DNA from 4 places in the Halomonas sp. Cn5-12 genome. Region 2 is predicted to be linked to each of the others. Evidence: predicted binding sites of a transcription regulator. Region 2 holds the regulator's gene; each other region holds the start of a gene.
What was found. The regulator FNR, encoded in region 2, switches genes on or off when oxygen is low (the NO sensors DNR and NnrR bind a similar motif). The targets are predictions, from matches to a motif close to TTGATNTANATCAA.

Region 1: L1249_RS16035 (DUF2933 domain-containing protein) is a predicted target of FNR. The motif match lies at 1,090-1,103, and genes of this name have one in related genera.
Region 3: L1249_RS13225 (xanthine dehydrogenase family protein molybdopterin-binding subunit) is a predicted target of FNR. The motif match lies at 1,458-1,471, and genes of this name have one in related genera.
Region 4: ccoM (cytochrome c oxidase subunit CcoM) is a predicted target of FNR. The motif match lies at 2,422-2,435, and genes of this name have one in related genera.

What each region holds. Positions count from the first base shown of each region.
Region 1 is NZ_JAKGAY010000043.1:15,573-18,758, reverse strand. It holds one part of gene L1249_RS16040 (IS3 family transposase) at 1-650, opposite strand, end outside; AL1L pseudoknot at 544-660, opposite strand; one part of gene L1249_RS16040 (IS3 family transposase) at 650-935, opposite strand; gene L1249_RS16035 (DUF2933 domain-containing protein) at 1,236-1,442, shown strand; gene L1249_RS16030 (hypothetical protein) at 1,483-1,827, shown strand; gene L1249_RS16025 (APC family permease) at 2,048-3,186, shown strand, end outside.
Region 2 is NZ_JAKGAY010000006.1:51,581-54,766, forward strand. It holds gene hemN (oxygen-independent coproporphyrinogen III oxidase) at 1-1,095, shown strand, start outside; gene fnr (fumarate/nitrate reduction transcriptional regulator Fnr) at 1,153-1,905, shown strand; gene ttcA (tRNA 2-thiocytidine(32) synthetase TtcA) at 1,892-2,803, opposite strand; gene L1249_RS05375 (DNA polymerase III subunit epsilon) at 2,879-3,186, opposite strand, start outside.
Region 3 is NZ_JAKGAY010000026.1:16,872-20,057, forward strand. It holds gene L1249_RS13225 (xanthine dehydrogenase family protein molybdopterin-binding subunit) at 1-1,346, opposite strand, end outside; gene L1249_RS13230 (MarR family winged helix-turn-helix transcriptional regulator) at 1,556-2,047, shown strand; gene L1249_RS13235 (tripartite tricarboxylate transporter permease) at 2,056-3,186, opposite strand, start outside.
Region 4 is NZ_JAKGAY010000008.1:85,046-88,231, reverse strand. It holds gene L1249_RS06860 (transglycosylase SLT domain-containing protein) at 1-293, shown strand, start outside; gene L1249_RS06855 (PqqD family protein) at 290-1,492, opposite strand; gene L1249_RS06850 (hypothetical protein) at 1,503-1,904, opposite strand; gene ccoM (cytochrome c oxidase subunit CcoM) at 2,187-2,312, opposite strand; gene L1249_RS06845 (FKBP-type peptidyl-prolyl cis-trans isomerase) at 2,470-2,988, opposite strand; gene L1249_RS06840 (AmpG family muropeptide MFS transporter) at 3,121-3,186, shown strand, end outside.

The DNA of each region.
Region 1 (3,186 bases), on a different contig from region 2:
GCGGATCGAGAGATATTGGCTTCCTCTATCACTATGGTGGATTAACCCTTGCCTGTGCTTTCGTGCCCACAACGCTTGCTCCAGAGCGTCCAGTACCAATCCCGTTTTCATCGACGTTGCTACGCGCCAACCCACGATACAGCGTGCATAAACATCGATAACGAACGCAACGTAAACGAAGCCAGACCAGGTAGCGACATACGTAAAATCGGCCACCCAAAGCTGATTAGGACGCATGGCCGTAAAGTCACGTTTCACTAAATCAGGTGCTCGTTTCTGGTCGGGATCACTGATCGTCGTGAAGGGGCGTTGGCCTCGCACCACGCCGCGAATCCCCAGGCGTCGCATGAGTCGTTCTACGGTGCAACGAGCAACATTAACCCCTTCACGGCGGAGTTGCCGCCAGACCTTACGAGCACCGTAGACGCAGAAGTTTTCTTCCCACACGCGCTTAATCTCAGCGGTAAGAAACGCATCCTGCCGATATCGATCTCCCCGCCGCTCAGGATCGGTCTCAAGTGCCTTGTGGTGGTAATACGTCGATGGGGCGATTGGTAGCTGGCTACAAATCGACTCGCCCCCGAACTGAGCACGATGCTCGTCGATAAATGACACTATCAATTGGGTTTGCGGTCGAGCTCCGCTTGGGCGAAAAAAGCAGCCGCCTTACGAAGAATTTCATTGGCGCGCTTCAATTCGACGTTTTCACGCTCTAGCTGCTTGAGTCGTTCATTTTCAGGCAGATTAGCCGAGCTATCTCCCTGCGTGAGTTCTGAGCGTTTGCACCAGGCTCTTAAGGTCTCTGGTGAACAGCCAAACTTGCTGGCAATGGAGCAGATCGCCGCCCACCTGGACGGGTATTCGCCTTGCTGTTCAAGGACTAATCGAACAGCTCGCTCCCGGACTTCTGAAGAATATCGTTTTGGTGAGTTCATAACTCCATCCTCTCAAGATATGGAGTCTCCGGTAAAGCCGGGGCGGTTCAGTAATACCCATTAAGCTTTGTATCGCTCACCGAAAACCTAATGATGATGGGAATGAGGCTATGGATACCGCTTGGGTAATTATCGCCTACTTTTTGCGAGGCGCTTGATCAGGATCATATTTCCCTCCGATGCTGTTCAGGTTGCGTTCAGACAAATCATCCATGCTGTTATTGGGGTTATTTATTTGATTTTTCCCAAACCAACGGCCTTAACTGCTGTTGGCTCTTTGGGCGAGTTACTGAGGTGATTATGAGTAACAGTACAAGTAGTCGTTTGCTGATGTTGTGGGTGCCACTTGCTGGGTTTGTCATTTGGGCGGGATACCTGATGGGAACCGAGCACCGTCTCCACCTATTTCAGTTCTTACCTTTCCTCTTTTTGGCAGCATGCCCACTGATGCATATTTTCATGCATAAACACCACGGCGGTCATAAGGACAAAATAGACAAGAACTGAACCACTCTATATATACATGTACGCGCCTGGGAGAAAGACCATGAAAACGACACAACAAGAGCACCGCTTGGGTGTTTCCAAAAACACACTGGTGACTCGGAATTTAAAAATCAAGCCCAGTAAATCCAAACGCATTGAAGAAGCGCTGTCAGATATCGACCGACTCTATGGAATGGATAAGGTGGTCTACAACGAGAAAAACCGAAATATCAGCCTTGCTTACGATGCGCTGAGGCTCTGCATCGATGACGTTGAAAAAATTCTCAAGCTCCATGACATACAGGTCAGCGCTGATCGGTGGAACCGCTTTAAGAAGGAGTATTACCGTTTCGTCGATCAGAACGTTAAAGACAACGCTAAACAGGAACCTTGGAGCTGTCATTAATAGTCATAACGGCTACATGACACAACCAGGAGCAAGACTAGCTAGTTTAGGGTAAGAGCTGCTTGCCTGTGGCCTCGCAAAATCAGACCTTCCGTTAGTCATTTGCCATGTGGCTGCACATAGGTTCTATATTTAATTTATATAGCATCAAAAAACACCGCACAGGAGTCCTCGGCAGTTATTGCTGCTGTGGTTGCCGTTAATACAAGGAGTCGCTTTCATGGTTGGGCAGGATAGAACGCCACAATATAAAGAAAACAGTCTTTCGTTGGTCGGTGCCGTTGCATTAGGCACCGGCGTGATGATTGGGGCCGGTATTTTTGCGCTAACCGGCCAAATGGCCGAAATGACTGGTCGGCTATTTCCTCTAGCCTTTCTGGCCGCTGCCGTCATTGTCTCTTTCAGCGCTTATTCTTACGTTAAAATGTCCAATACCTTCCCATCAGCAGGTGGGATTGGCATGTATTTACAGAAAGCGTATGGCCCGACGCTTCCCACCGCCTTTCATGCCCTCCTGATGTATTTTTCCATGGTGATCGCACAGAGTTTTTTGGCGAGAACGTTTGGTTCCTACACGCTTGAGTTGTTTGACCTGGGGGATCGTTCACTATTTGTGCCCCTACTCGGGGTTGGTTTACTGCTAATAGCCTTTTTGATCAATTTATCCGCCAACCGCTTGATCGAGACCGTCGCCTCGGTGCTCGGATTTATCAAAATAGGTGGCATTATAGTGTTTGGTATTGTCGGCGTGTTTATTGCCGACTCCATCGAAATGGGTGCTGGCAACGATGCACCTACGCCTACGATAACGGGCTTTTTAGGTGCTACGGCGCTCGGCATACTGGCATTTAAAGGCTTCACGACGATTACCAATAGTGGTTCGGAGCTTAAAGATCCTAAGCGGAATCTTGGCAAAGCTATCACGATCTCGATTGCGCTATGCGTGGTGATCTATGCCCTTGTCGGTTTTGCCGTTGCCAGCAACCTATCTTTGCCTGAAATTATCGAAACCCAAGACTACTCCCTGGCCGCCGCTGCCCGTCCCGCACTGGGTGAAGCGGCAGTTGCGTTTACCGTCATTCTCGCCATGTTAGCAACGGCGGGCGGTATCATCGCCAGCGTCTTTGCCGTTTCACGCATGCTCGCCATGCTGACAGAAATGAAGCTGGTTCCTCACCGCCATTTCCACATGCCCGGCAGTGTACAAAAGCATACACTGGTGTACACCATCGTATTTGGCTTAGTGCTCACCGCTTTTTTTGACCTGAGCCGCATCGCAGCATTAGGCATCATTTTCTACCTGATCATGGATATGGCCATCCACTGGGGTGTGCTTCGTCATCTCAAGGACAGAGTGGG
Region 2 (3,186 bases):
ACCTCCCGGCATCTTGATACAAAGCGGCCAGTGCAGCAGCTGCACTGGGGCGGCGGCACGCCGACGTTCTTAACCCTGGCGCAGATGAGCGATTTAATAGACCGCCTGGATGCACGGTTTGGCTTATCGAGCGCACCGGACCGCGACTACGCTATTGAAATTGACCCACGCGAAGCGGATGTCTTTACCCTGCGCCACCTGCAGTCGCTGGGCTTTAATCGCTTAAGCCTGGGCGTTCAGGATCTCAACCCACAGGTGCAGGCAGCGATTAATCGCGTGCAGCCACGGGTGCTCACTGAAACCTTGATGGATGAGGCGCACCGGCTTGGTTTTCGCTCGCTCAACCTCGATTTAATTTATGGCCTGCCCTTTCAAACCGAGCAAAGCTTCGCTGATACCCTAAGCCAAGTGATTGAACTGGGCCCGGCACGGCTGTCGGTCTTTAACTATGCCCATATGCCAACCCGCTTTGCGCCCCAACGACGTATTAATGAAGCCGACCTGCCCAGCGCGGATGAAAAACTGGCTATTTTGCGTACCACTATTGAGATGCTGACCCAAGCGGGCTATGTACATATTGGTATGGATCACTTTGCTCGCCCAGAGGACAGCTTGGCTCAGGCACAGCGCTACGGTACGCTGCAGCGCAACTTCCAGGGATACTCAAGCCATTCCCAGTGCGACTTGATTGGTTTGGGGGTGTCGGCTATTTCTCGGGTAGACGACGTTTACGCACAAAACCCCACTCAGCTGTCCCACTATGAAGCTGCCTTAGATGAAGGTAGGCTAGCGACCGTAAAAGGGTTACTCTTAAATAAGGATGACCTAATGCGCAGAGAGGTGATTGAGCGCTTAATGTGCGATATGGCCATTGACCTTGAAGCAATAGGCCAGCGTTGGCAGATAAATGCCGCTGATTACTTTTCAACCGCTCTTGAACGGTTGAAAACCGCCGAGCAGGATGGCCTGCTAGTGCGCCAAGGCCTCTATTTACAAGCTACGCCCACCGGACGGCTGTTGATTCGGCACTTAGCCATGGCCTTCGATAATCACCTGCAACATCAGGGCAACCAACGCTACTCGAAGATTTTATAAGCGTATCGAGACACCTACCCCCTGCGCCTATGATGGCTAATAAAAAGGGAGCACCACATGTCATATCCTGCCAGCCAACGACGTTCACTGCTGCAAGAGGCGCGCTGCCAAACCTGTAGCCTAAGCTCGCTGTGCCTACCGCTTGCCCTAGAGCTTGAGGATATGAGCCAGTTCGATGCGATTATCCGCCGCCGCTCGCCGTTGAAAAAAGGCGAGCGGCTGTTTCGCCAAGGAGATCCTTTCACCAGCGTTTACGCGGTGCGCTCTGGCAGCTTGAAGCAGGTGACTAGCGAAGGGAATGGCAACGACCAGCTCACCAATTTCTTTCTACCCAGCGAGCTGGTGGGTCTGGATGGGATTGACGAAGAACACTACCCCGGCACCGTGATTGCCCTGGAAACCACCACGGTATGCGAAATTCCGTTTGACCGTTTGGACTCGCTCTCCGAGGAGCTGCCCGAACTGCGCGGCCAGCTTTACCGCAGCATGAGCAAGGAACTACGAGACGACCGGCGGATGATGCGTTTACTGTCACGCAAAACTGCCGATCAGCGGCTGGCCAGCTTTTTGATTACACTTTCTGACCGTTTTCGGCGCCGGGGCTACTCCCCCTATAGCTTCCGGCTTTCCATGTCACGGGCAGATATGGGCAACTATCTAGGCCTCGCGGTGGAGACGGTTAGCCGTATTCTTAGCCGCTTTCAGCAGCAAAACGTGGTGGCCGTCTCCGGGCGCGAGGTCAATATTTTGGATATGCGGCGCCTCATCACCCTAGCTGAAGAGGAAGCCCAAGCGGTTAACTCACGTTAAACGCCTGAATGCGCCCCTCCATCAATGCGGCCTGCTTCGCTTCCAGACCGGCAAAATCAAACAGCTCACGGTCGGCAAGCTGCGAAGGGGCAACGTTGGTCACCGCTTTGAACATACTCTCCAACCGGCCGGGGTGTTTTTTATCCCACTCCGCCAGCATCTCTTTGACAACCTGGCGCTGCATATTGGGCTGAGAGCCGCACAGGTTGCAGGGAATGATCGGAAACTCCATCAGCCTTGAAAACTCCGCAATATCCGCCTCTTTGCAGTAGGCCAGCGGGCGAATCACGATGTTTTTACCATCATCCGAGAGCAGCTTCGGTGGCATGGCTTTTAAGGTGCCGCCAAAGAACATATTGAGAAACAGCGTCTCCAGGATATCTTCCCGGTGGTGGCCCAAAGCAATTTTGTTGGCCCCAATCTCCTCGGCAAAGCCATACAACGAACCACGCCGCAGCCTTGAGCAGAGCGCGCAGGTGGTTTTACCTTCCGGGGTTTTCTCCTTCACCACCGAGTAGGTATCACGCTCCAGAATGTGATATTCCACGCCTTGCTTATCCAGGTACTGGGGCAACACGTGTTCTGGGAAACCTGGCTGCTTCTGATCCATATTGACCGCTACCAGGGAAAAATTAACCGGTGCGTTGCGCTGTAGGTTGCGCAGAATCTCCAGCATCGTATAGCTATCTTTACCACCAGAGAGACACACCATGACCCGGTCGCCATCCTCGATCATGTTGTAATCGATGATGGCGTTCCCTACTTCGCGCCGCAGGCGTTTTTGCAACTTGTTGAATTCACGCTTCTGCTTGGCATCCTGCAGCTCATGCTGCTGGACAAGGGGCTCGTCAGACGCGCTGTCTGACGAAGTGGGGTCAAAGTAGTCAGGTTGTAACATGATCGTCGCACTGCCGATGGGTGAAGGAGCAGCGCATATTCTAACAACACTACGAAGCTCTACCCAATACAAACCCTAGGCAGTTAACGCTATCTCGCGCTGAAGACGCAGATACAGCAACGCGCTGGCGGTGGCTTCGCTGACCACGCTGGGCCAGGTTAATGGGGGCAGTTTCCATCGGGTAAGCGCATCACCAAGGCAACTGCTGGCTTCGATATGAGGATGCAGCCGCCGTAGCTGACGCCCGTGCAGCTTGGCAATATCCACCTGCGCGTTAGGCAGCCCGAATCCCAGCACGTTTCGAAACAGCCCATTAAGCGGCTCAATGGTGTTCTCTAATTGCCACCCGACTAACGGCCGATTGCCAATAAACTCCGCCAGCT
Region 3 (3,186 bases), on a different contig from region 2:
TTCAAGCCGCCCTGGATGGCCATATACTGAGCAGCCCCTTTAGGCTCCCAGGTGTGCTCCTGCTCACGGGTTAGTTGCACTCGGACAGGACGGCCAACCGCCTGAGACAGCAGCACTGCATCCGCGCCAACGTCGTCGGCGCAGTTGCGGCCATAGCAGCCCGAGGTTTCCATGCGGGTAATGGTGATAACGCCTTCATCCAAATCGGTAAGGCGGGCAAGGTCGGCGCGCAGGCTGTGCGGATTTTGGGTGCCCGACCATACGTGAAGGCCATCTTCATTGGCATCGGCGACAGCGCACGAAGGGCCAATGGAGCCATGCAGTTGGAAAGGCCACACATAGTGGCGATTGAGCGGTTGGTCGGCGGCGGCCAGAGCACTTTCGAGATCACCCTCTTCGAGGAGAATGCGCTGCTTGCTGGGCAGGTCGAGCAGTGATTGCTCTATGTTGTCCAACTGAGGTAAGCCTTCGATGGGGCGCCACTGGATCTTTAGCTGTTTGGCTGCGGCAGCAGCCTGCTCTTCACGCTCGGCCACCACGCCAACAAAGTCACCGACCACGACGACGCTTATCACACCGGGCAAATGCGCCACAGAGCTTTCATCTACCGCGATTAAACTGTTGCCAATAAAGTCACCGCTATCATGGCCTACATAAGGCGGGCGAATCACTCGCCCATGCAGCATGTTGGGCAGGCGTAGGTCGTGGATAAAGGTCAATTGCCCGGTAGCCTTGGCGGGTATATCCACGCGGGAGGTCGATTGGCCGACCAGGGTATAATGGCTGACCGGCTTAAGCGGCACCTCATCGGCGAGCTTTAACGCATGACGGGTACCTAGCAGTAACTCCCCGAAGCTCACGTATGAGCGGTTATTATCACTTGGCGAAATAGCGCCGTTCTGGCAGCTAAGTAGCGAGCGCTCAGTGTCAAAGTGCTCTGCTGCCAGTGTTAATAGGTACTCCCGCGCCTGGGCCGCCGCTCGGCGTAGAGGCTCAGCAGTGATCTGAATCGACGCACTGGCAATGGTAGGGCCTTGGTTGGGGGCTTCAACGGAGTTGCCCAGCACCATTGTGACGCTGTCGAACGCGACGCTAAGCTCTTCTGCAACAATTTGAGCGAGCGCCGTGCGTATGCCGGTGCCCAGGTCTACGTGGCCGTTGAAAGCCACGATATGACTATCGCTCAATACGGCAATGAATATTTCGGGCTCATGGGGGGTGAAGTTTGAGTGTGTACCTGGCTGTCCGGGCGCGGGCTTGGGGGGCGTAACCGGGTCGCGATAGATCACCAGGACATCAGACCCATACAGCAGTGACTCTCTTGTATAGTCTGATTTGTCAGCCATGTCTGCCTCCCACGCTCGCGTTTACGATGATCAGTGCGGATGAATTTTAGGTGATGAAAGAGCGATAACTAAGGTAAAATTATAGCGTGTACGCCATAAAAGCATGATGAATTGATCCAGCGCAAGGAGTATTTCATACGTTGATGCATCATTTTGTTAACCAGTGCCATACTCGATACATGACGTCGCCAATAGATTAAGGATATGGAATGACAATGGATAGTGCGTTCAAACACTCGTCTTCCGGCGAGCACTCTACGCCTTCAGAGCAGGGGTATGATTTTTCTGAGCAAGTAGGCCATCTACTGCGTAAAGCCTACCAGCGGCATACGGCTATTTTTCAGCGCTACAGCAGCGATAAACAGCTCACGGCCATACAGTTTGTAACGCTGTGTACGGTGATGGAGCGCGGCCCCAGCTCGTTAACCGATATCGTCAACGCCACGGCGATTGATCCAGCCACTATCCGCGGCGTCATTAAACGTCTTAAAGCGCGGGGGTGGATCTCACTAACCACCGACCCCAATGATCAACGCAAAGTCATGGTCGTGATCACCGAGCCTGGCGAGACATTAGTCGAGGGCATGGTGCCCAGTGCCAAGCAAATTAGCGATCAGACCATGAAAAATCTCAATCCGGCAGAGCGGGTTGCCTTAATGCATCTGCTGGAAAAAATGAACGCTGATTCTTCTGTTACCTAATCAGGTTATCAAAAAGGTACCTTTAATCGCTGTAGGTCGCTTTTAAAGCGAACCCACAGTGGTGCTATGAAAGGTAGGACGATAGCAAAGATTGATAGGGCTAAGAGACTCATTGCTATTGGGCTATTCAGGAACAGATCCCAGGAGCCACGCCCAAGAATAAGACTGCGCCGCAGATTCTCTTCTAGGAGTGGCCCCAGAATGAGGCCGAATGCCAGCGGTGCGCTCGGCAGTGATAGAAGATGCAGCAGATACCCCAGTGCCCCGAAAAATAGCATGATATACACATCAGCCATGCTGTTACGGATGGCATAGGCGCCGACAACACAGAGCAGAGCAATGCCGATCAGTAACACATGGGAAGGAGTGCGTAGAATCACGGGAAGCCAGCGCATCAGTAAAAGACCAATGATGAGTGTCAGAAGAAGCGCAATAAGAAAGCCTGCATAAATGCTGGAAACCATTTGCGGGTTTTCGGCAAATAGCATTGGCCCTGGACGTAAACCATGAATCAATAGCGACCCCATCAGTACCGCTGTGATGGCATCTCCTGGTACACCCAGTGTCATCATGGGAATCATGGTGCCGCCTATGCTCGAACTGTTGGCAGCCTCTGGAGCAACTACCCCCTCAATTGCACCCTGACCAAATTGCTCAGGGTGTTTGGAAAAACGCATTTCCTGGGCGTAGGCAATCGCAACCGCGATGGCCGACCCCGCGGCAGGAATAGCGCCAACAAAGGCACCAATCAGCGAACCCCGTAGCATGGATTTCCAGCGTTTCAGTAGTGACCTTACTTTCATCTGGGTACGCTGAGTTGCTTTTATGTTAACCGTAGGTGCAGCCTGATGAGAGGCATGAAGGTGTTTCAGTACTTCGGCCAAGCCAAATAATCCTACACAAAGCGGTACCAATTCGACTCCCCCTTGCAAGATGCGAGTGTCAAACGTGAAGCGGGGAACATCGGTTAACGTATCGAAGCCTACCATGCCGCATATTAGGCCAATGGCACCTACCAGTAAGCCACGAACGGTGGTGCCAGGAGATGCATACGCTAAGAGAACCAGGCCGAAGATGGCGACAGCAGCGAATTCAGAGCTGAGAAAGCTCATGGCAACAGAGGCAAGCAGGGGGGCAAT
Region 4 (3,186 bases), on a different contig from region 2:
TGGTGCTGGCGTTAATCCAGGTCGAGAGCGCCTTTAATGCCGATGCGGTCTCCTCGGCGGGCGCGGTAGGTCTCATGCAGATCATGCCGTTTTGGGTCGCTGAGCTTGGCCTGCCCATGGACGACCTTACCGAACCCAACCGCAACCTGCGCTATGGGTGCACGATTTTAGCCCACTACCTTGCCATCGAACGGGGTGACTTTACCCGCGCTCTCGCTCGCTATAACGGCAGCCTGGGGAAGACGTGGTACCCAGAGCGAGTACTCAAAGCATGGCGAGATCACTGGCGCTAAGCGTTAACGTCTTTAATTAATCCAGCGTGATAGAACTGCGCGAGTAGCTGCGCCACGTCTTGGCGTACCTGCTCAAATTTTGCGCCTGCAAAAAAGCCTGTGAGCGTGTCACTCACGGAGTCAAGATCCAGCGGCTCGTGATTCAACAGCGCCCACACAGCCCGGCTGGTGGTGTTCAGCCGATGAATCGCGCCGCCCTCCTCGGCAATAACAAATAGCTCGTCGCCTAGCGGAAACTCAAACGCTGCCTCACTGGCCTGCCACTGGCGCGCATCCGTTGGCTCAAGGGCAGGTATCACTTCAGGAGTATCGCAACGGGGCTGGCTGGCCAGTGCCAAGCTCTCTAGGGTGCCACTTCCCCAGCATTTCGTAAGCCACTGGGCTGCATCAAAGGCGTCGCTATAGCGCAGCAGAAAACAGGGCAAGCCCTCAAGCAGTGGCAAGAAGCGCTCGATCAGCGCCTGGTCAGATTCGTGCTCGGCAAAATTTTGCTGTAACAGCTGCCATAACCCATCGCCTGGCTGAAGGCGGGTAAGCTGGGGCTCGTTTAGCGATTCATCGCGGTCAATCAGTAATATCGCCCCCAGCGGGCAGCGCTGGCCGTGGCTAGCTAACTGCGTATTGTCCAAACGAAGATAGCCATAGCGGGCATCCTGAGGGCCAAGGTGCGTTTGTACAAACTGACGAAACTCCAGAGACATCGCGTCAGGAAGCGGTAGCCGCAAGCGAGGTGCCACGCCCAGCGCAATCCCTTCCCCTTGCTTGTTGAGCGCCAGCACATCATCGCCAAACACACGCTGCCCAGCCGCTGCAAAGGCGGCGGTTAAGGTGCTTTTGCCCGCCCGGTATGTATCGGGAAAAATCACTAGCTGGCCATTGATTTCCACTGATCCGCAGTGCAAACCCACTAACTCCGGGTGACGATAAAAATATGCCCCGGCAGCATCCGCAATAACGCTACAGGCGGTTCCTACCGCGCTGTCCAGCAGCGCCCCTACTGGAAGCGCGGGCGCCTCTTGCCAATACCCCTGCGGGTGCCGCCATACGCAGATCTCCGGCGATTGGGTTTGCGCGGCGCAAGGCGTCAAGGGCCAGCCTGGCATGGCGGCTGTTAGGACGGGCAGCAACTCGTCGGCATTCACTAACCGAAGGCAAGGCCCAACGCCTTCGAGCGTATAATCTTGATGATGGCTCGGCATGGCCGCTCCCTTACCAGCGCGGCAGCACACGGCTTAGGCGAATTTCAATGACGCCGTCGCGCTCCCAACGTGAGCGCTGGGGCCGAGAGTAATAACGCTTAGGATAGCCATGGCCATGGCGTGAATGATGCTGATGAGAATGGCGCGCTCTGGAATAATCAGGCCGGGAGTAACGGGGGCGCGAATAGTGCGGACGAGAGTAATGAGGGCGAGAGTAGCTAGGACGCGAATAGCTAGGCCGTGAGCGACTTGGGCGCGAATGACGATGCTCGCGGGCTTCAGCCTGCCCCATTGATAACAAGGTAGGCGCAACGTAAAGGGCAGCTGCACCTAAACCCAGACTAGCCAGTACTTGGCGGCGTGAACGGCGCTTGCTTAAAAGGTCTTTAGTGTTGTCGGTAGAGTCACTCATCACATGTCTCCTGATTGATAAGGCCAACAGGTTAACGAACACTGTTTCTGAAATTACTCTAGCTTCACCGACCAAGCGACGCCATAGTAGGCGCTTGACTTCCCTATTGTTTACTCTTTTTCTTAAAATAGGCACTTTACCAAAGCATAACTGCCAATGCGCTTCAACGGTTATTAATACAACTTACAAAAAGACGCAAAAAAGCCGGCCCCTTGGGCCGGCAACAGGAAGCTTACACATTAACGTAAGCCCCCTCCCCTGACGACTGAACAGCCTGCTGAATTAAGGCTTCTTACGTTCATCCTTACGCAAATGGTCACGTACCACAAAGCCTACCCAACCGATCATAAAGGTGATCATTAGCGCGACAGTAACTAGGCCGAAAATTACCGCATCATCCCAGTACATGGTGTTCCCCTCCCGCCGTAATGTATGGGGCCATCGTACTGCGTTCAGAGAAGGGGAAACTGACCTGGGTCAAGCTTTTAAAATGGTGGCCGCAAGGGTAAACAGGAACTTGATACAGGTCAGTTTTTAACGCGCTTCACCCGATAAAAACGGCTTTTTAGAGCACTTTACGGTCTTCTACTTTGCTGTGCTCGGTGCCCGGTGGCAGCGGATGGCCTTTAGCAAGTTCTGCGCGGGTGGCATCGCGAACGTCTAGAATCTTCACCTGATAGCGCAGCGTATGGCCCGCTAAGGGGTGGTTGGTATCCACCGTCACGGTATCGCCGTCGATGTTTAGCACGGTGACGATCTGCGGGCCAGCCTCGCCTTCGGTTTGAAAACGGCTGCCTGGCTCAATCTCCGCACCGCCAAACGACGCGCGACTCACCTCTTGCACCAAATCTTCGTTACGCAGGCCGTAAGCATCAGCGGGAGCCAGCGTGACGCTTAGTTCATCACCTGCGGCTTTGCCGGTTAAATCTCGCTCCAAGCCCGGCAAAATATTGTCGTGGCCGTGCAGGTACTCCAGGGGTTTCTGACGTGCATTGGAGTCATCCAGCACGCGGGTGCTGCCATCGCTGAGCACATCGCTAAGCACGTAGTGCAGAGTCACTACCTGATGGGCGGTAATCGACATGGAAAACTCCTCTCCGGTAAGCTGTCGGCTTTGTCATGGACACGCTGACCATGAACTCTATCCATAGTCTAACATCGACGGGTTTTTGAGCGGCCCACGTCACCGATGTTTCTTTTTGGAGTACTCCCTTACATGCCCACCCCGACTCCTCAGCGCAGTTGGCTGGCGGCGCTTGGTATTTACTGCAAAGCGCCTGTC